2 regions of the Streptomyces sp. SX-6 genome follow, and region 1 is predicted to be linked to the other one. Evidence: riboswitches for the same ligand, from Rfam matches in the RefSeq annotation. Region 1 holds a riboswitch; the other holds the start of a gene.
The links. A riboswitch is a leader RNA that binds a small molecule or an ion and turns the genes downstream of it on or off. The one in region 1 is predicted to bind cobalamin.
Positions count from the first base shown of each region.

Region 2: it holds a riboswitch for cobalamin, as region 1 does, so the genes downstream of both, cobN (cobaltochelatase subunit CobN) here and ACV530_RS20115 (ribonucleoside-diphosphate reductase subunit alpha) in region 1, are expected to answer to the same signal.

Region 1 covers NZ_JBTHHU010000015.1:145,359-155,675, reverse strand. Annotated here, with positions in the region: gene ACV530_RS20150 (HAD family hydrolase) at 1-536, opposite strand, end outside; gene ACV530_RS20145 (DUF3311 domain-containing protein) at 704-967, shown strand; gene mctP (monocarboxylate uptake permease MctP) at 964-2,559, shown strand; gene ACV530_RS20135 (MMPL family transporter) at 2,468-4,774, opposite strand; gene ACV530_RS20130 (hypothetical protein) at 5,039-5,203, opposite strand; gene ACV530_RS20125 (response regulator) at 5,375-5,998, shown strand; gene ACV530_RS20120 (sensor histidine kinase) at 5,991-7,031, shown strand; cobalamin riboswitch at 7,115-7,265, shown strand; gene ACV530_RS20115 (ribonucleoside-diphosphate reductase subunit alpha) at 7,424-9,796, shown strand; gene ACV530_RS20110 (ribonucleotide-diphosphate reductase subunit beta) at 9,796-10,317, shown strand, end outside.
Region 2 covers NZ_JBTHHU010000006.1:271-10,587, reverse strand. Annotated here, with positions in the region: gene cobN (cobaltochelatase subunit CobN) at 1-2,077, opposite strand, end outside; cobalamin riboswitch at 2,171-2,310, opposite strand; gene ACV530_RS09125 (ferredoxin-like domain-containing protein) at 2,369-3,652, shown strand; gene ACV530_RS09120 (precorrin-8X methylmutase) at 3,649-4,290, shown strand; gene ACV530_RS09115 (precorrin-2 C(20)-methyltransferase) at 4,287-5,786, shown strand; gene lepB (signal peptidase I) at 5,844-6,548, opposite strand; gene ACV530_RS09105 (SCO4651 family lipoprotein) at 6,688-7,473, shown strand; gene ACV530_RS09100 (DoxX family protein) at 7,694-8,113, shown strand; gene ACV530_RS09095 (SRPBCC family protein) at 8,135-8,461, shown strand; gene ACV530_RS09090 (hypothetical protein) at 8,466-8,819, opposite strand; gene ACV530_RS09085 (helix-turn-helix domain-containing protein) at 8,949-9,770, shown strand; gene ACV530_RS09080 (DUF397 domain-containing protein) at 9,767-9,982, shown strand.

The sequences.
Region 1 (10,317 bases):
GCGGCCCGCGCCGCCCGCAGGCCGTAGACGCTGTCCTCGACCACCGCGCAGCGTGACGGGTCGATCCCCATGCTGCGCGCCGCGTGCAGGAACAGGTCCGGGGCCGGCTTGCCCTGCTCGACGTCCTCGGCGCTGAAGATGTGGCGGTCGTCGAAGCTGTCGTAGAGGCCGGTGGTGCGCAGGTTGCGGCGTATGTGTTCGTGGCCGCCGTTCGAGGCCACGCAGTACGGGACGTCGAGTTCGGCCAGTACGGCGGCGATGCCGTCGACGGGCTTCAGGTCTTCCAACGCCGCCTGGTACCAAGGCTGGTACGGCTTCCACCAGCCCTCCTCCAGCCGACGGCCCAGCCGTTCCTCCAGCGCCGCGGTGAGCGCCTCTCCCGAAACACCCACGAAGCGCTCGAGGATCTCCTCCTCCGTGAAGGGGCAGCCGAGGTCGGCGAACACCTCGGCGTCCACGCGCGCGTAGATGGGCTCACTGTCCACCAGTACGCCGTCACAGTCGAAAATCACCAGGTCAAAGGGGCGAAGTGTCATGAGCGTGAGCCTACGGGGGCACAAGGTGCCGATGAGACCCCCAACCTCCCCTCCCCGACATGACGTTGTCATACCGATATCCGGACAGGGGGTGACGTCCGGAGGGGCCCTCCCTTAGATTTCCTGCGCATTACGCACGTGATCGCACACGGGGACGGAGTCACCGCATGTCGGAACCAGGACCACCGCAGAGCCATCACAAACCGACCGTGTCCCTACAGCTGGTACTGGCGGGAGTCTGTCTCGCCATACCGTTCGTCGCGATGCTGTGGGTGGACTCCTACTCCCGGCTCACGCCGGCCTTCATCGGCATCCCGTTCTTCTACTGGTACCAGATGCTGTGGGTGCTCATCTCGACCGTGCTCACGGTCATTGCGTACGTGCTCGTACGCAAGCACCAGCGTGACCGCAAGGGCGGTGAGCCGCGGTGAAGCACGACGTCAACGGTGTGGCGCTTGCCGTCTTCATCTTCTTCTTCCTGGCCGTGACGGTCATGGGTTTTCTCGCCGCCCGGTGGCGGCGGGCGGAGAATGCCGACAACCTCGATGAATGGGGGCTGGGCGGGCGGTCGTTCGGGACGTGGGTCACCTGGTTCCTGCTGGGCGGCGACCTCTATACCGCGTACACGTTCGTCGCCGTTCCGGCGGCGATCTACGCGGGCGGAGCGGCCGGGTTCTTCGCGGTGCCGTACACGATCCTGTGCTATCCGCTGGTGTTCACCTTCCTGCCACGGCTGTGGTCGGTGTCGCACAAGCACGGGTATGTCACGTCCTCGGATTTCGTGCGCGGACGGTTCGGGTCCAAGGGGCTCTCGCTGGCGCTCGCGCTGACCGGAATTCTGGCGACGATGCCGTACATCGCGCTCCAATTGGTCGGAATTCAGGCCGTGCTGGATGTCATGGGTGTCGGCGGCGGGGAGAACACGAACTGGTTCGTGAAGGACCTGCCGCTGCTCATCGCCTTCGGTGTGCTCGCGGCGTACACGTACTCCTCGGGTCTGCGGGCGCCCGCGCTGATCGCCTTCGTCAAGGACGCGCTGATCTACATCGTCATCACGGTGGCCATCATCTACATCCCGATCAAACTGGGCGGGTTCGGTGACATCTTCGCCAAGGCCGGCCACGCCTTTGCCGCCACGAACCCCGCCACCGGCAAGCCGCGCGGTGCGCTCGTCGGCGGGCCGGACGCGCAGTGGGCGTATGCGACGCTCGCGCTCGGGTCGGCGATGGCGTTGTTCCTCTATCCGCATTCGGTGACGGCCGTGCTGTCGAGCAAGAGCCGTGAGGTCATTCGCCGGAACACCACCATCCTTCCGCTGTATTCGCTGATGCTCGGTCTGCTGGCCATGCTCGGATTCATGGCGGTGGCGGCCGGGATCAAGGTGAAGAACGGGCAGTTGGCGATTCCGGAGCTGTTCGCCAAGGAATTCCCGGACTGGTTCACGGGTGTGGCCTTCGCCGCGATCGGGATCGGGGCGCTCGTTCCCGCGGCCATCATGTCGATTGCCGCGGCCAATCTCTTCACGCGGAACATCTACAAGGACTTCATCAAACCGGACGCCTCGCCCGAGCACGAGGCCAAGGTGTCCAAGCTCGCCTCGCTGCTGGTGAAGGTCGGGGCGCTGGTGTTCGTGCTCACCATGGACAAGACGGTGGCGATCAACTTCCAGCTGCTGGGCGGGATCTGGATTCTCCAGACCGTGCCCGCACTGGTGGGCGGGCTCTTCACCCGCTGGTTCCACCGGTGGGCGCTGTTCGCCGGGTGGGCGGTCGGCATGGCGTACGGGACATGGCGGGCGTACGAAACGCCGAGCGCGACGCAGGATCACTTCGGCAATACGAACCTGATCCCTTTCATCGGGGAGAAGGGGTATATCGGCCTGACCGCGTTTGTGCTGAACGTGGTGGTGGCGGTGGTGCTGACGCTGGTGTTCAAGGCGGCGAAGGTCCCCGACGGGGTGGACCGGACCTCACCGGAGGACTACACGGCGGATCGGCCGCTCCGGACGACGACGGCCGGCTGACCGGACCGCTGCCCGCCTCCCGGGAACGACGGATCCGGGAGGCGGGCCACCAGTTCGCGCCGCCCGCCAGGGTCATGACCGCCGGTACCAGCAGGGCGCGCACCAGCGTGCAGTCCAGGATGACGGCCACCGCCAGCCCGAAGCCGATGAGTTGGAGCATCACCAGGTCGCAGGCGGCCAGCGAGGCCATCACCACGGCGAAGACGAGGGCGGCGGAGGTGAACAGCCGGCCGGTGCGCTGCAGGCCGGTGGCGACGGCGAGCGGGGTCGGCGTGCCCCGGCGGTGCTCCTCCAGGATGCGGGAGAGGAGGAAGACCTCGTAGTCCATGGAGAGGCCGAAGGCGGTGCAGAACATCACCGCCGGAATCACCACGTCCGTGATGGCGGGGCCTCGCAACGGGCCGATCACGGCTTCCAGGCAGCCCTGTTGGAAGACGGCGACGATGATGCCGAAGGTGGCGGCCAGGCTGAGCGCGTTCAGCAGGACGGCCTTCACCGGCACCAGCACGCTGCGGGTGTAGGCGAAGAGCAGCAGCAGGGTCGCTGCCACGGTGAGCAGCACGGCGAGCGGCATCGGGCCGGTCAGGGTGTCCTCGGTGTCGGTCAGCCGGGCGCCCGACCCGCCCACCAGGGGCGTTACGGGCGCGGGTTCGGCCCGGAGCCGCTCGGTCAGCCGGCGTCCGGCGGGGGACAGCGGGGAGTCCGGACCGCCGGGCTCGACGCTCAGCCGTGTCCCGGCCGGGCCGGTGAAAGCCGCCGCTTCGGGCCCGGCCTCGGCGACGCGCCGCCCGTCGCGGTAGACGCCGGTGGCGGTCGCCACCTGCCGTACGCCGGGGAGGCCGGACAGCCGGGAGGCGTAGTCGTCCACCGCGGGCTCCTCGGGAGCGGAGCGAAGTGCCGCGCGGGAGTGCTCGGTTGACGGCGGCAGTACGTGGACGTCCGGCAGCACCACATCAGCCGTGTTGTCGCTGAGGTCGGGGAAGTCGGTGCGCAGCTGCTGGGATGCGCGGGCCACCGGTGAGGAGCCGGGCAGGATGCGCTCGTCGTACATGCCGAACCGGACCTGGATGCCCGGCGAGGCGAGCAGGCCGAGCAGCAGCAGGGTGCCCAGGGCGACCGGCGCGGGCCGCCGGGTGACCCACAGCGCCAGCCGGTACCAGCGGCCCTCCGCCACCGGCCTGCGGACATCGGACCGCCAACGGGCGAACGGGTCCCAGCAGTTGACGCGCTCTCCCAGGAGCACCAGCAGCGCGGGCAGCACCAGGAACGCCCCGGCGGCCGAGCAGACCGCGACCACCGCGCCGCCCAGCGCGAGGGAGCGGGTCAGCGGCAGCGGGAAGACCGTCAGCGCGCCCAGTGCGGCGGCGACGGTGGTCGCGGAGAAGGCCACCGCCCGGCCCGCGGTGCGCATGGCATGCGCGGCGGCGGTCACCGGCTGCGCCCCGTCGGCGAGTTCCTCGCGGTAGCGGCTGACGATCAGCAGGCAGGAGTCGACCGCGAGGCCGAAGCCCAGCGCGGTGGCGATGTTGAGGACGAACATGGACACCGTCATCAGCTCGCTGAGCACCCGCAGCAGCGCGGTCGTGGCCAGTACGGCGAAGGCGCCCACCACGACCGGCAGCAGGGCCGCGACCAGGCTGCCGAAGACCCACAGCAGGACCAGCAGCACCAGCGGGGCCACGATCATCTCGGCGATCATGGCGCCCTGGGTGCTGAGGCGTTCCATCTCGGAGAACAGGGCGGATTCGCCCGCCACCGCGATCCGCAGCGTTCCTCCGCCGTGGCTCGTCTCGCGCTCGGTCACCGCCTTGCTCGCCTGCCGCACCGCGCGCTCGTCACCGGCGAAGCGCACGGCCAGTACGGCGCTGTGTCCGTCGCGGCCGCGGAACTCGGGCTGGTGCTGCGGCCAGTAGCCGTGCACCCAGGCGACGCGCGGGTCGGTCGCGAGGCGGGCCGTCAGCTCCCTTCCGGCGGCCTCGGCTTCAGCGGCGTCGACGGATCCCTTCGCGGTCGCGAGCAGCAGCAGGTGGGGCTGGCCGGCGTCGAAGCGGTCGGCCAGCAGGGCGTCGGCCCGGGTGGACTCGGCGTGAGCGGGCGTCCAGCCGCCCGGCGCCAGCCGCTCCCCGACCCCGCGACTGCAGAGCCCGGCGGCCAGGGCCACCAGGGCGAGCAGCAGCAGGGTGCACAGGGCGCGGCGGCGCGTGCGGAAGGCCATCACATGGGCGTCCTTCACGGGGGTCGGACGGGCCGTTGATCAATCGCTCCGTAGATTAATCACAACATGCCGGAAATCGGACACATTACTCCGTCAGGGCGCGTCGCACGGGATGCCCGCGGTACCGCATACACGGCGAGGAGCGGCCCGGAATTCCTCCGGGCCGCTCCACCGCGCGGTTTTTTGATGGGGTGTCAGGGGCCGGGAGAGAGCGAGGGGGGTGCGCTCTCTCCCGGCGAATGTGTCCCGGCCGGTCCCGGCGTACTAGCCCTGGAACCACTGGAGGGCGTAGTTGAACAGGCCGGTCGCGATGTCGAAGAACGTGGAAAGCATCTCGGGACTCCTTCTTTCTCGGTGATCACCGGGTGCCTGGTGATCGGTGTGGACGAGACGATCGTGTCCGGCCCGCCCGGCCCGGGACATCCGCATATGTCCGCAGGATTTCTGCGGGTTCTCCGCAGAAAATTGAAGTTTTGACATTCGCCGGGAATTCCGACGGTTGACAAATTTGGCCACTACATCGGAAGGTGAACGCGTTCGCGAGGGCGGCAAAGCAAGCAGTCGTGATTTCCCTCGTGGTTCCCGAAAGGCGATGTATCGATGGACGGTCCCGTGAGAGTGGTCCTGGCCGAGGACCATCCGACCGTACGAGCCGGAACCCGGGCGTTCCTGGAACCCGAAGGTTTCATCGTGGTCGGGGAAGCCGCCTGCGAACGCGAGGCACTCAAGATCGTTTCTGAGCAGCGGCCCGATGTGCTGATGCTGGACATGAGGCTGGAGTCGGGACTGGCCCTCAAGGCCATTCCCCAGTTTCTCGCGGCCGCACCCGGGATGGGAATTCTCGTGCAGAGCTGCTACGAGGACCGCGCCATCATCTGCGGCGCGCTGGCCGCGGGCGCCTCGGGCTATCTGCTGAAGAGCAGCCCCGTGACCGAACTGGTCGTGGCGGCGCGGGCGGTGGCGTCCGGAGGGCGGTACGTACAGCCCTCGCTCGGCGCCGGACTCGCCCGTGCCCAGGGCCGGGAGGCAGAGCTGCCCCTGCGGGAGCGGCAGGTCCTGGGCCTGCTGGCCGAGGGCCACACCAACCGCGAGGTGGCCGCACAGCTCGCTGTCAGCATCCGCACGGTGGAGAGCGTCAGGGCCGCCCTGCGCGCCCGGCTGGGCCTGATCACCCGGGCCGACCTCGTCGCGTACGCCCGGCAGCACCGCTCCGCCGATGCGTAGCGGAACCGCCCGGCCGACCACTGCACAGCAACGCCTCGGCGTCGCCGCCGGCATCTGCGCGGCGATCACCCTGGTCGGCTTCGTGGCCTACGCGGTCAATTTCTTCGCCGGCGACCGGCTGCCGCCCCGGGCGGTCGCGGGCCCGAACGTCGCCCTGGGCACCGCCGTCCTCGCTCTGCTGGCCTGGGACATGCGGCGCGCCCGCCGGCTGATGATCCTGGTCTGCTGCGGGTTCACGGCCCTGAGCGTGGACCGGTGGTCGCATTCCGCGCTGACGGACTACGCGGCCATGGGGTTCCTGCTGGCGGCATCGGCGTACGCCGTCCCGGCCTGGCCCGAGCTGAAGCTGGTCCTCAGCCGTGGACGCGCCAGCGCGATGGTGGAGCGGCAGGAGCACCACGCCGGTCTACTCGCGGGCGAGTTGCACGACGAAGTCCTCCAGCTGCTGGCACTGACGCGGCGGCGGCTCGACGCGGCCCGCCTGCTGGACGATCCCCGTGCGCTGCGCGCGGCGATGGAGGACGCCTCCCTCACCCTCGACGAGCAGGCCGGCACGCTGCGCCGCATCATCACCACCGTGAGCCCGTCGACCGTCCGGGGGCTGGGGCTTGCCGAGTCCGTCACATCTCTCGCCGGACAAGTCGCCGCCGAGAACGGGCTCACGGTGGACGTGGACGTCCAGGGAGACCGTCCCCACGCGTGTGCAGTGGAGAACGGCGTGAACCTGGCCGTCTACCGGGTCGCCCAGGAAGCACTCACCAACGTGGTCAAGCACGCCGATGCCCGGCACGTCAGCATTACCCTTATATGTCGCGACGACGGCATCGCCCTCACCGTCACCGACGACGGACGCGGCCTCGGGCCGAACGCGCCGAGGCCCACCGAGGGATACGGCATGCAGGGCATGCGCTGGCGCTGCGAGGCGTACGGCGGCACGTTCGGCGCCAGGAGCGCCGGCGCCCTCGGCGGGACGGTCGTACGGGCCGTGTTCCCCCTGCGCATCCGCCGCAGAAGCCGGGCCGCCCGGAGCTGACCGGCAGGTCTACGCTTTCGCGAACTGCCGCGCCGCATAACACATTCCGCTACCACTTCATGACGCGACGACACAACATGTGGGGGTGCTCGCGCCCCCCGGCACTAGATGTATGCTCGTCCTCGCTGTCGTCGCAGGGGAATCCGGTGGGAATCCGGAACTGTCCCGCAACGGTGTATGTGTACGGATATCCGCACCTCAAGTCCGAGGACCTGCCGGCAGCGCGCCCCCGTCCGAGCCCCACCGGCCCGGCGGTCGGGTGTCGAATGACGTCCGGGCCTCGCGGGTTGGGCCGAGGGACGCTGCGCGCATGCCCGGGAGCGATCCGGCATGCCCGTACGCGCCCGTCGAGCACTCCCGCCCGGCCCCCAGCCGAGCGAGTGGAGAGCACTGTGACCATCGCGCCCGCAGATCCGGTTTCAGCGGAAGCGACCGGCGGTCCCGGGACCGCGCTGCTGCGCACCCTGACCGAACTGACCGCCGATCTGCCCGCCACCGACCCGGGCAAGGTCGCCGCCGCCGCGCTGCGCGGCCGGCACCCCGGTTCGGACGAGGCCGAGTTGCGGTCGCTGGCCACCGAGGCCTCCGCCGGCCTCATCGGCGAGGAGCCGGAGTACTCCAAGCTCGCCGCGCGCCTGCTCACCCTCGCCATCGCCGAGGAGGCCGCCGGACAGGGCGCCGTCTCCTTCTCGGCCTCCGTCGCCGTCGGGCACCGCGAGGGCCTGATCGCGGACGACACCGCCGCGTTCGTGGCGGCCCACGCCGAGCGCCTGGACTCCCTCGTGGACGCCGCCCTCCTCGACGGCGCCGACGACCGCTTCGGCTACTTCGGCCTGCGCACGCTCCACAGCCGTTACCTCCTGCGCCACCCGATCACGCGCGACGTGATCGAGACGCCGCAGCACTTCCTGCTGCGCGTGGCCTGCGGTCTGGCGGAGGACCACTCCGTCCGGGCCCTCGAGGACGTCGCCGAGCTCTACCGGCTCACCAGCACGCTCTCGTACCTGCCCTCCTCCCCCACGCTCTTCAACTCCGGCACCCGCCACCCGCAGATGTCCTCGTGCTACCTGCTGGACTCGCCGCTGGACGAGCTGGACTCGATCTACGACCGCTACCACCAGGTGGCCCGCCTGTCGAAGCACGCCGGCGGCATCGGGCTCTCCTACTCCCGCATCCGCTCGCGCGGTTCGCTGATCCGCGGCACCAACGGGCACTCCAACGGCATCGTGCCGTTCCTGCGCACGCTCGACGCCTCGGTCGCGGCCGTCAACCAGGGCGGCCGGCGCAAGGGCGCGGCCTGCGTCTACCTGGAGACCTGGCACGCGGACATCGAGGAGTTCCTGGAGCTGCGGGACAACACGGGCGAAGAGGCCCGCCGCACCCACAACCTCAACATCGCGCACTGGATCCCGGACGAGTTCATGCGCCGGGTCGAGGCCGACGCCGACTGGTCGCTGTTCTCCCCGGCGGACACCCCGGACCTGGTCGACCTCTACGGCGACGAGTTCGACGCCGCGTACCGCGCGTACGAGGCCGCGGGCAAGGCCGTCAAGACCATCCCGGCGCGGGTGCTGTACGCGCGGATGATGCGCACCCTCGCGCAGACCGGCAACGGCTGGATGACGTTCAAGGACGCCGCCAACCGCACCGCCAACCAGACGGCCGAGAAGGGCAAGGTCGTCCACTCGTCCAACCTCTGCACGGAGATCCTCGAGGTGACGGACGACGGCGAGACCGCCGTCTGCAACCTCGGCTCCGTCAACCTCGCCGCGCACCTCGGTGCCGACGGCGAGATGGACTGGGAGAAGCTGGACCGCACGGTCCGTACCGCGGTGACGTTCCTCGACCGCGTCGTGGACATCAACTTCTACCCGACCGAGCAGGCGGGCAACTCCAACTCCCGCTGGCGGCCGGTCGGTCTGGGCCTGATGGGCCTGCAGGACGTCTTCTTCCGCCTGCGGCTGCCCTTCGACTCGGCCGAGGCGAAGGAGCTGTCCACCCGGATCTCCGAGCGCATCATGCTCGCCGCGTACGAGGCCTCCGCCGACCTCGCCGAGCGGCACGGCCCGCACCCGGCCTGGTCCGCGACCCGTACCGCGCGCGGCGTGCTGCACCCCGACCACTACCCGAACGCCGTGGCCGGATGGGCGGACCGCTGGGAGGCGCTGCGCGCCCGTATCGCCACGGTCGGCATGCGCAACTCGCTGCTGCTGGCCATCGCGCCGACGGCGACCATCGCCTCGATCGCGGGCGTGTACGAGTGCATCGAGCCGCAGGTCTCCAACCTCTTCAAGCGCGAGACGCTCAGCGGTGAGTTCCTCCAGGTCAACACCTACCTGGTCGAGGACCTGAAGAAGCTCGGCGTCTGGGACCGCACGACCCGTGACGCGATGACGGACGCCAACGGCTCGATCCAGGACATGGGTTGGATCCCGAAGGAGGTCCGCGACCTCTACCGCACCGCGTGGGAGATCCCGCAGCGCTCCCTGATCGACATGGCCGCGGCCCGTACGCCGTACCTCGACCAGAGCCAGTCGCTGAACCTCTTCATGGCCTCGCCCACCATCGGCAAGCTCAGCTCGATGTACGCGTACGCCTGGAAGCAGGGCATCAAGACCACGTACTACCTGCGGTCGCGCCCGGCGACCCGGATCGCCCGCGCCGCTTCGGGCGCCACGACCATCCCGGTGCAGCAGGCCGCGCCCGACGCGGACGCCATCGCCTGCTCCCTTGAGAACCCCGAGTCCTGCGAGGCCTGCCAGTAATGCCCTCCGAGAAGAACCTTCTTGACCCCGGCTTCGAGCTGACGCTCCGTCCGATGCGGTACCCGGACTTCTACGACCGCTACCGCGACGCGATCAAGAACACCTGGACCGTGGAGGAGGTCGACCTCCACTCGGACGTCGCCGACCTCGCCAAGCTCTCGCCGGGCGAGCAGCACATGATCGGCCGCCTGGTCGCGTTCTTCGCGACGGGCGACTCGATCGTCGCGAACAACCTCGTGCTGACGCTGTACAAGCACATCAACTCCCCCGAGGCGCGGCTGTACTTGTCGCGGCAGCTCTTCGAGGAGGCCGTGCACGTCCAGTTCTATCTGACGCTGCTCGACACCTACCTCCCCGACCCGGACGACCGTGCCGCGGCGTTCGACGCCGTCGAGAACATCCCCTCGATCCGCGAGAAGGCCCAGTTCTGCTTCAAGTGGATCAACGAGGTCGAGAAGCTCGACCGGCTGGAGACGAAGGCCGACCGCCGTCGCTTCCTGCTCAACCTGATCTGCTTCGCC
Region 2 (10,317 bases), on a different contig from region 1:
AGATCTGCCGGGCGCGCAGGATGGCCAGCACCAGGTTGACGCGCTCGGGACCGGTGGGAGCGCCGCCGAGGACGTGCAGACCGTCGCGGATCTGGGCGTCCTTGACCTCGCACAGCCAGCCGTCGACGTGCAGGAGGAAGTCGTCGAAGCCGTCGTCCTCCGGGCGGTCGTCCATGCCCAGGTCGTGGTCGAGCTTCGCCGCCTGGATCAGGGTCCAGATCTGGGCGCGGATCGCCGGGAGCTTGGACGGGTCCATGGACGAGATCTGGGCGTACTCGTCGAGGAGTTGCTCGAGGCGCGCGATGTCGCCGTAGGAGTCGGCGCGGGCCATCGGCGGCACGAGGTGGTCGACGAGCGTGGCGTGCGCACGGCGCTTGGCCTGGGTGCCCTCGCCGGGGTCGTTGACGAGGAAGGGGTAGACGAGCGGCAGGTCGCCGAGCGCCGCGTCGGGGCCGCAGGCGGCGGACAGGCCGGCGTTCTTGCCCGGCAGCCACTCGAGGTTGCCGTGCTTGCCGAGGTGGACCATCGCGTCGGCGCCGAAGCCGCCGTCCTCGCGGGAGGCCGCGATCCAGCGGTAGGCGGCCAGGTAGTGGTGCGAGGGCGGCAGGTCGGGGTCGTGGTAGATGGCGATGGGGTTCTCGCCGAAGCCGCGCGGCGGCTGGATGAGGATCAGCAGGTTCCCGCGGCGCAGGGCGGCGAGGACGATGTCGCCCTCGGGGTTGGCGCTGCGGTCGACGAACATCTCGCCGGGCGCCGGGCCCCAGTGCTCCTCGACGGACTCCCGCAGTTCGGAGGGGAGTTCGGCGTACCAGCGCCGGTAGTCGGCGGCCGGGATGCGGACGGGGTTGCGGGCGAGCTGCTCCTCGGTGAGCCACTCCTGGTCATGGCCGCCGGCCTCGATCAGGGCGCGGATCATCTCGTCGCCGTCGCCGGACGCGAGACCCGGGACCTCCTCGGTACCGAAGTCATAGCCTTCCGCGCGCAGCCGGCGCAGCAGCGCCACCGCGCTGGCGGGGGTGTCGAGGCCGACGGCGTTGCCGATGCGGGAGTGCTTGGTGGGGTACGCGGAGAGGACGAGCGCGATGCGCTTCTCGGCGGCGGGGATGTGGCGCAGCCGCGCGTGGCGGACGGCGATCCCGGCGACGCGGGCGGCGCGTTCGGCGTCGGCGACGTAGCAGGGCAGGCCGTCCGCGTCGACCTCCTTGAAGGAGAACGGCACCGTGATGATGCGCCCGTCGAACTCGGGCACGGCGACCTGGGTCGCGGCGTCGAGCGGGGAGAGCCCCTCGTCGTTCTCCTCCCACGCGCTGCGCGGGCCGGTGAGACACAGGGCCTGGAGGATGGGGACGTCGAGGGAGGCCAGGGCGCCGGCGTCCCAGGACTCGTCGTCGCCGCCGGCCGATGCCTCGGCGGGCTTGGTGCCGCCCGCGGCGAGGACGGTGGTGACGACGGCGTCGGCACCGCGCAGGGCCTCGATCAGCTCCGGCTCGGGGGCGCGCAGGGAGGCGACGTACAGCGGGAGCGCCCGGCCCCCGGCGTCCTCGACGGCGCCGCAGAGGGTTTCCACGAAGCCGGTGTTGCCGCTCATGTGGTGGGCGCGGTAGTAGAGCACGGCCACCGTCGGGCCGCTCGCCCCGGGCTTGGGGGCGCGCTCGAGCTCGCCCCATGAGGGGGCGGCGGCCGGGGGCGCGAAGCCGTGGCCGGTGAGCAGCACGGTGTCGGAGAGGAAGCGGGCGAGCTGCTCGAGGTTGGCGGGGCCGCCGTGGGCGAGGTAGGCGTGGGCCTCGGCGGCGATGCCGACGGGGACGGTGGAGGCCTCCATCAGCTGGGCGTCGGGGGCCTGTTCGCCGGTGAGGACGACGACCGGCCGCGGGCCGGCGAGCAGTTGCCCGAGCCCCTCCTCCCAGGCGCGGATGCCGCCGAGGAGTCGGACGACGACGAGCTCGGTGCCCTCCAGCAGGGCGGGCAGTTCGTCGAGTGGAAGCCGTGCGGGGTTGGCGAGCCGGTACGGGACCGGGCCTTCGGCCGCGCGGGCGCTGAGCAGGTCGGTGTCGGACGTCGACAGGAGAAGGATCACGCGGCGCTCCCGAGTGCGAGTGCTTCGAGGGTCGTCCGTGCGCGGGACCGGAACATGCGCATGCTGCGGCAGGCCTTCCTCGGGGTCCGCGCCCCGGGCAGTGGGAAGACGGCGGGAGTTCCTGACTCGCGCGGCATCGCTGCCGTGCTCACAGTGGCGGGACCGTGCCGGAGTCTCACCGGCTTCCTCCCCTGGCGCCGTCTTGGGCGATGAGCGCCATAGTAGCGATCCGCGGCGCGGGCCCGGGCGGGCCCGCCCCCGTGACCAGGGCGTCCGCCGGAGTGCCTCGGTATGCTCGCCGCCATGTCCGTCTCCCCCCAGCCCCCCGCGGACCGGGGCGAACCGACCGTCCGCGAGCGCGGTGACGCATGCCCCGGTGCGCTGCGGCTGCACGCCGCGGACGACGGCTCGCTGGCCCGAGTCCGGCTGCCCGCAGGCTTGTTGACGCCACGTCAGGCAATGGTGCTGGCGGACGCCGCCGACGAGCTGGGTGACGGTCGGCTCGACCTCACCTCGCGCGGCAATGTGCAGCTGCGCGGCCTCGCCGACGGCTGCGGCGCGGACCTCGGCGGGCGGCTGCGCGCCGCCGGGCTGCTGCCGTCGGACCGGCACGACCGCGTCCGGAACATCCTGGCTTCTCCGTTGTGCGGCCTGGACGGTCCGACTCCCGTGGACGCAGCGGATGTACAGGCGTGGGCACGCGCCCTTGACGCACTCCTGTCCACCGACGAAGCCGAACTGTCGGCTCTGTCCGGCCGTTTCCTCTTCGGCCTGGACGACGGCCGCGGCGACATCGCCGCCCTCGCCCCCGATGTGACATTGATCGCAGACACGGACGGCCGCGCCGTCCTCCGCCTCGGAGCGACGACCCTGCGGATCGCCGCCGAGCACGCGCCCCGCGCCGCCGCCCTGGCCGCGGGCGAGTTCCTCGCCGCGCTGCGCGAGCACGGCAGCAAGGCCTGGCGCGTACGGGAGCTGCCCGCCGAACAACGGCCGCGCACCGACCGGTTGACGGACCGGCTCGCGGCGGCAGGCATCCCCTCCTCACCGCTCCCCTCCACTGACCTACCTGTAGGCTCCCCACCCGAACCGGGCGTCGTCGCCCGCGCCCTGTACGTGGCCGCGCCGCTCGGCCGGCTGACCACCGCGCAGTGGCGGCACGTGATCCGCGCCGCGCACGGTGAACTCCGGGTGACCCCCTGGCGCGGCATCGTCCTGCCCGGCGCCGACCCGGCCCGCCTGGCGGACCTCGCGGCCGCCGGCCTCGTCACCTCCCCCGCCTCCCCGTGGCACGGCGCGGGCGCCTGTGCCGGACGGCCCGGCTGCGCCAAGTCCCGCGCGGACGTACGGGCGGACGCGACCGCCTGTCTCACCGCCATGCGCCCTGGTGGGACGGGCGTACTGCCGGTGTACTGGTCCGGGTGCGAGCGGCGCTGCGGCCACCCCGGTGGCGCGTGGGCCGACGTACTGGCGACCGGCGACGGCTACCAGGTCACCGCGCCGGACGGGACGGCGCGCACGGTGACGGCAACAGACCTGGCCGACGCGGTGGCGGCGGCCCGTACCACACGATGAACGAGGGCACAGTGTTCGACTACGACAAGGACGGCGCGTCCATCTACCGCCAGTCCTTCGCCACCATCCGCGCCGAGGCCGACCTCGGCGGACTGCCGCCGGACGTGAGCCGGGTGGCGGTCCGTATGATCCACGCCTGCGGGATGACCGACCTCGTACGGGACCTGGCCTACTCCCCGCAGGTGGTGGCCCGCGCCCGCGAGGCCCTGCTGGCGGGTGCGCCGATCCTGTGCGACGCGAACATGGTCGCCAGCGGTGTCACGCGCAAGCGGCTGCCCGCGGACAACGAGGTGCTGTGCACCCTCGCCGACCCGTCCGTGCCCGAACTGGCCCGGCGCATGGGCACGACCCGCAGCGCCGCCGCGCTGGAACTGTGGCGGGACCGGCTCGACGGCGCGGTCGTGGCCGTCGGCAACGCCCCCACCGCGCTCTTCAGGCTGCTCGAGATGGTGGCCGAGGGCGCACCGCGCCCGGCGGCGGTGCTCGGCATCCCGGTCGGGTTCATAGGCGCCGCCGAGTCCAAGGAGGCGCTGGCCGAGAGCCCGTTGGGGCTGGAGTACCTGGTGGTGCGGGGGCGGCGCGGCGGCAGTGCGATGGCCGCCGCGGCGATCAACGCGATAGCGAGCGAGGAAGAATGAGCGAGCAGCCTTCGACCACGGGACGGCTGTACGGCGTGGGGCTCGGCCCCGGCGACCCGTCCCTGATGACCGTACGGGCGGTCGAGGTCATCTCCTCCGCCGACGTCGTCGCGTACCACAGCGCCCGGCACGGCCGCAGCATCGCGCGCTCGATCGCCGAACGGCACCTGCGCGCCGACCACATCGAGGAGCGGCTGGTCTACCCCGTCACCACGGAGACCACCGACCACCCCGGCGGCTACCGGGGCGCGATGGAGGAGTTCTACGAGGAGGCCGCCGCCCGTCTCGCCGCGCACCTGGACGCGGGCCGTACGGTCGCGGTCCTCGCGGAGGGCGACCCGCTCTTCTACAGCTCGTACATGCACATGCACAAGCGGCTCGCGCCCCGCTACCCGACGGAGGTCATCCCCGGCGTCACCTCGGTGAGCGCCGCTGCGGCCCGCCTCGGCGAACCGCTCGTCGAGGGCGAGGAGGTGCTGACGATCCTGCCGGGCACGCTGCCCGAGGAGGAGCTGACGGCGCGCCTGGCCTCGACCGACTCGGCGGTGGTGATGAAGCTGGGCCGCACCTTCCCGGCGGTGCGGGGCGCGCTGGAGCGCTCGGGCCGGCTGGCGGAGGCGCGGTACGTCGAGCGCGCGACGATGCCCGGCGAGCGCACGGGCAAGCTCGCGGACGTGGACCCGGAATCGGTCCCGTACTTCTCGGTGGCGGTCCTCCCGAGCCGCGTGGACGGCCGTATCACCTCCGCCCGGGGCGAGGTCGTGGTCGTCGGCCTCGGCCCGGCGGGCCCGCTGTGGCTCACCCCCGAGGCACGCGGCGAACTGGCCGCGGCGCAGGACATCGTGGGTTACAGCACCTACGTGGACCGGGTGCCCGTACGCCCGGGCCAGCGGCGCCACGCCTCCGACAACAAGGTCGAGTCGGAACGCGCCGACTTCGCCCTCGACCTCGCCCGCCAGGGACGCCGGGTCGCCGTCGTCTCCTCCGGCGACCCGGGTGTCTTCGCCATGGCCACGGCCGTGCTGGAGGTCGCCTCCGACGACCCGTACCGCGAGATCCCGGTGCGCGTGGTCCCCGGCATGACCGCCGCCCACGCCGCGGCCTCCCGCGCCGGCGCCCCCCTGGGCCACGACTACGCGGTGGTCTCCCTCTCCGACCGCCTCAAGCCCTGGGAGGTCATCGCCTCCCGCCTCCGCGCCGCCGCCGAGGCCGACTTGGTCCTCGCCCTCTACAACCCCGGCTCCCGCAGCCGCATCTGGCAGGTCGGCAAGGCCCGCGACCTGCTGCTGGAACACCGCGCCCCGGACACCCCGGTGGTCCTGGGCCGCGATGTGGGCGGCCCGGAGGAGAGCGTACGCATCGTCCGTCTCGGCGAACTCGTGCCGGAGGAAGTCGACATGAGGACGATCCTCCTCGTGGGGTCGAGCCAGACGCGTGCGGTGTCACGCGCGACCGGGGAAATCGTCTGGACGCCGCGGCGGTATCCGGAGGAGTGAGCGAGCCTCGTTGCTCCGGCGGCGGCAACGGCCGCCGGAGCAACGGGCACGGCTATCTCACAGCGTGGACCAGTGGGTGACAGGCCAGGCGACGGCGACGGCCCTGCCAATCACATTGTCCACGGGCACGAACCCACCGCCCGGCTCGTTGACGTGGGCGCGCGAGTCCCGTGAGTCGTTGCGGTGGTCACCCATCACCCACAGGTGATCCTTGGGCACCTTGACCGTCCCGACCGGCATGTCGTCGCACGGGGTGGCACCCGAGTAGATGTACGGCTCGTCCAGAGCCTTTCCGTTGACCTTGACCGGTTCACCACTCCTGCACTCGATGGTGTCGCCGCCGACCCCGATCACCCGCTTGATCAGGTCCTTCTCGTCCGCCGAGGGCATCAGGCCGACGAAGGACAGCGTCTTCTGCACCCCGCGCTGCAGGGAGTTGGTGTGCTCTGCGGGCTGTCCGTCCGACCAGCCCCCGGGGTCCCGGAAGACCACGACGTCTCCACGGTCCGGCGTCCCGCCGAACCAGGGCGTGAACTTGTCGACCAGCACCCGGTCACCGACCTGCAGCGTGTTCTCCATCGAACCGGAGGGGATGGAGAACGGCTGCACGAGGAACGTCTTGATGCCGAGCGAGAGCACCAGGGACACACCGATCAGGATGGGTATCTCCCGCCACATCGACCGCTTCTTTTTCTCTCGCGTGACGCGCGCGGCCCTCCCCTCCGGCGTCGTCACGCTCTCCTCGGTCTCCCCAGCGGCCATCGTTCGTCCCTCTCCCCTCGGTCGGTCACGCCGGGGCCTTGATCAACGCCCGGCAGAGACTCAACGAACAGATGTTCCCGAGGGCCTGGAATGAGGTAACCTCACCAAGGTTTTCCCAAGTATTGACAAAGGTGGAGTTTTGCGAGCGATCCGCAGAGGCGTTCTGGCAACCGCGACGGCCGCGCTGGTGATGAGCGTGGCCGCGTGCGGAGGCGGCGACAAGGCCGACCCGGCCGCCGAGCTGAAGGCGGCCGCGGAGAAGGCCTCGAAGCAGAACTCCTACAAGGCCAAGGGAACCAACAAGGACCAGGACGGCCCGAAGTCGTTCGAGGCCGTCTATTCCGACAAGCCGAGGATCTCGGACCTCAAGGGCACCACCCCCAAGTCGGCCGCCAACCCCACCGGGGAGGTCCGCATGCTCCGGGTCGGTGACGACCTCTACATCAAGGGCGCCGCCGCCCTGCCCGGCAAGCCCTGGATGAAGGTGGCCAAGGTAGGCCAGTACGACACCCAGGAACGCGATTCCCTGAAGTCCGCAGGGCTCGACACCGCTGTCCTCGCCACGTCCAAGGACGTCAAGAAGGTCGGCGAGGAGACGGTGGGCGGACAGAAGGCCGTCCACTACCGGGGAACGGTCGACATCTCGGAACTCGCCTCCTACGACGGCGACGTGCTGAACAAGACGCAGCGCGACAGCTACGTCCGGCCGCTGAAAAGCACCGGCGTGAAGTCGGTCGAGCTGGACGTCTGGGTGGGCAAGGACGGACTCCCGGCGAAGACCACGGAATCCGCCAAGGGCTCCAAGGGCGAGAGCACCACGACCCTCGAGTACCTGGAGTACGGCCTCGAGGTGAAGGTGCAGGCGCCCCCGGCCGGTGAGGTCGCATCGGTGGCGGACATGATGAAGGGGCTCGGCAAGCAGTAAAGCGCTCTCCCTTGTGAACTGGGGAGATTCCGTCCGGCCGACGGGGCGCATGATACTGGAGGGCGGTGTGGGCAGCATGCTCCAGATGGCACGCTCCGACCTGCGCAACATCACGCGCCCCTAGCCGACGACACGCGGGACACCGTCACCGGCGTTACGGTGGGGACGAGGGTGTACACGACAGGCACCCAGTGACCCCCGTCCGTTGGAGGTCGTCACCATGGACATCCTGGTCCTCATCGGCCGCATCCTCTTCGCCCTGCTCTTCCTGATGTCCGCCCTCGGCCATCTGACCAAGACGAAGGCAATGGCGGGCTACGCGGCGGCCAAAGGGCTGCCCGCCCCGGCCCTGGCGGTCGCGGGCAGCGGACTGCTGATGCTGGCCGGCGGCCTGAGCCTGTTGCTCGGCGCCTGGGCCGACCTGGGCGCACTGCTCCTGGCGGTCTTCCTCATCCTGGCGCCCCTGACCATGCACCGCTTCTGGCAGGAGACGGAACCCATGGCCCGCCAGCAGGAGATGATCCACTTCCAGAAGGACATCGCACTCGCCGGCGCGTGCCTGATGCTGCTGGCCTTCTTCTCCTACGTCGGCCACGACCTGGGGCTGACACTCACCGGACCGCTCTTCGACATCGGGTGACGCCGCCGGAAGGGGAAGCACATGCCCAGCATGAGCGGCACCGCCACCGTGCACATCGACCGTCCGCCGGAAGCCGCCTACGCGGTCCTGGCCGACCCGGACAACTGGTCCCGCGTCAACGATGTCGCGCGCCGAACTCGGCCCGAGGCAGCACTGCCTGCAGACCATCGCCTTCGAGTTCGCCCCCTCGGGCCCCGGCACCGCCTACACGCGCACATTCGCGTCAGCTTCCCCGACGGACTCCTCGAAACGGCCCCGGCGGACCAGGCCGACGCGTTCCAGGACTACGTCGCGCGGCAGTACGCGATGGCGGTGAAGCTCAAGGAGTACGTCGAGGGGCAGGACTGATCCGTCATCCGTGCTCGAACCGCTGATGACGGGCGAAGGCCATGGCCCATGACTCGGCCCCTTCCCTGTCCCCGGCGCCGGCCGCCTCGGCACGCTCGCCCTTGATGCGCCCGCACTCGGCGCACGCCCGGCGAGCCGGAGATGCCGCCCGACCGACGGGGTGAATGTCCTGCGGAGCCGCGTTCCACTCGATACCCCCACCGGGCGGGCGGAGTTGATAGCGCGACCACCGGTTGTCAATGACCTCGCCGAGACGCTTCGCGGCGGCGTCCCAGACGAGCTCACCGATGATGCGCGACCGCAGCTCCGGGGCCTCAACTGTCAAGGCTTCGTCGCCCTGTTGGGGGGTATGGGCCATGGCGTCAGAACTCCAGTTTCCTTGTCACTCACGCGAGCGATGTTCACTGTTGGTGCCTCCAGCATCGCGCTCCGCACGTAGCGTCGGGAAGGTCTGCGGCCACGCCGAACGATCTGGGGTGAACGAACCATGCAGGACGAAGAGACCGAGCCACCGACCGGAGCCGCCTACTTCGGGACCGAGGTGCGGGCCTGGCGCACGGCCCGGGGCATGAGCCAGCGAGAGCTGGCGAAGGAGGCGAACTACGGGCAGCAGTACGTGGCGAAGGTGGAGGCGGGAGAGCGGCTGGCCAGCCGGGCATTCGCCGAGGCCTGCGACAGGGTCTTCGGTACGCCCGGCACGTTTGCGCGCTTGCGGAGGCGGGCCGCGGAACGGGATTACCCGAACTGGTTCGAGCCGTATGTGCGGATGGAGCAGCGCGCTACGACGATCCTGGACTACAGCCCCAACCTCATCATGGGTTTGCTGCAGACCGAAGGGTACGCACACGCCATCTTCCGCAAGGCTCATCCAAGGGACGACCTGGAAACGACCGCCGAAAGGGTCGCCCGAAGGCTCAGGCGCCGCGAGGTGATGGAGTGTCCAACACCGCCACTGCTGTGGGTCGTTCTGGACGAATCATGCCTTCGCCGAATGATCGGCAGCCCTGAGGTCATGCGTGAGCAGATGGAGCACCTGCTCAAGTCCGCGGATTCGCCGCACATCACCCTTCAGGTACTTCCCTTCACCTCCGGGGCCGCCGCATCGCACTTGGCCTTCGATGTGCTCAGGTTCGACGGTGACGAGCCGGACGCCCTCTATGCGGAGAACCCGTTCTCGGGCCAGGTGATCGACTCCCATGAGATCGTCGCGGACGCAATGGAGATCTACGATCGACTGCGCGCCGACGCACTCTCACCAGAGGCATCTTTGAACCTGATTCATCACGTGATGGAGGAATGGTCCCCATGAGCACGCCTGACATATCCAGTGCGGAATGGATCAAGTCCAGCCACAGCGGCGGCAACGAAGGGCAGTGCGTCGAGTTCGCCAGAAGCCTGGCCCATACGGGCCTCGTCCCGGTCCGCGATAGCAAACGCCCCCACCGGACCGCTCTGCTCCTCCCCGCCCCCGCCTGGACGGGCTTCCTCTCCGCACTCCGCGAGGAATCACTCCGACCCTGACAGCCACAGCAGTTCACCATCCAGTGAATCAGCCCGCACATGCCTCGTAGTTGCCGTCCGACCAGCCCATCGCCCCGCTGGGTCGAGCGCGACGGAGATGCCTTCAAGCACCGACGGGCGCCGCAACGCCTCGCGCAACGACAAGCCCAGCGACCGCCCGTCAGCTTGGGCACCCTCAGGCGTCTACGCCGAATAGCGCAGACACAGGTCATCGAATTGACTGGTTAGGCGGTCGACTCCGCCGAGGTTCGCCCGGTGCTGCCGCACCAACAGGCACGGGCGAAGCAACTGGTGAGCTGCTTCAGCTCGTTGCGCCATAGATCACTTCTCCTTGT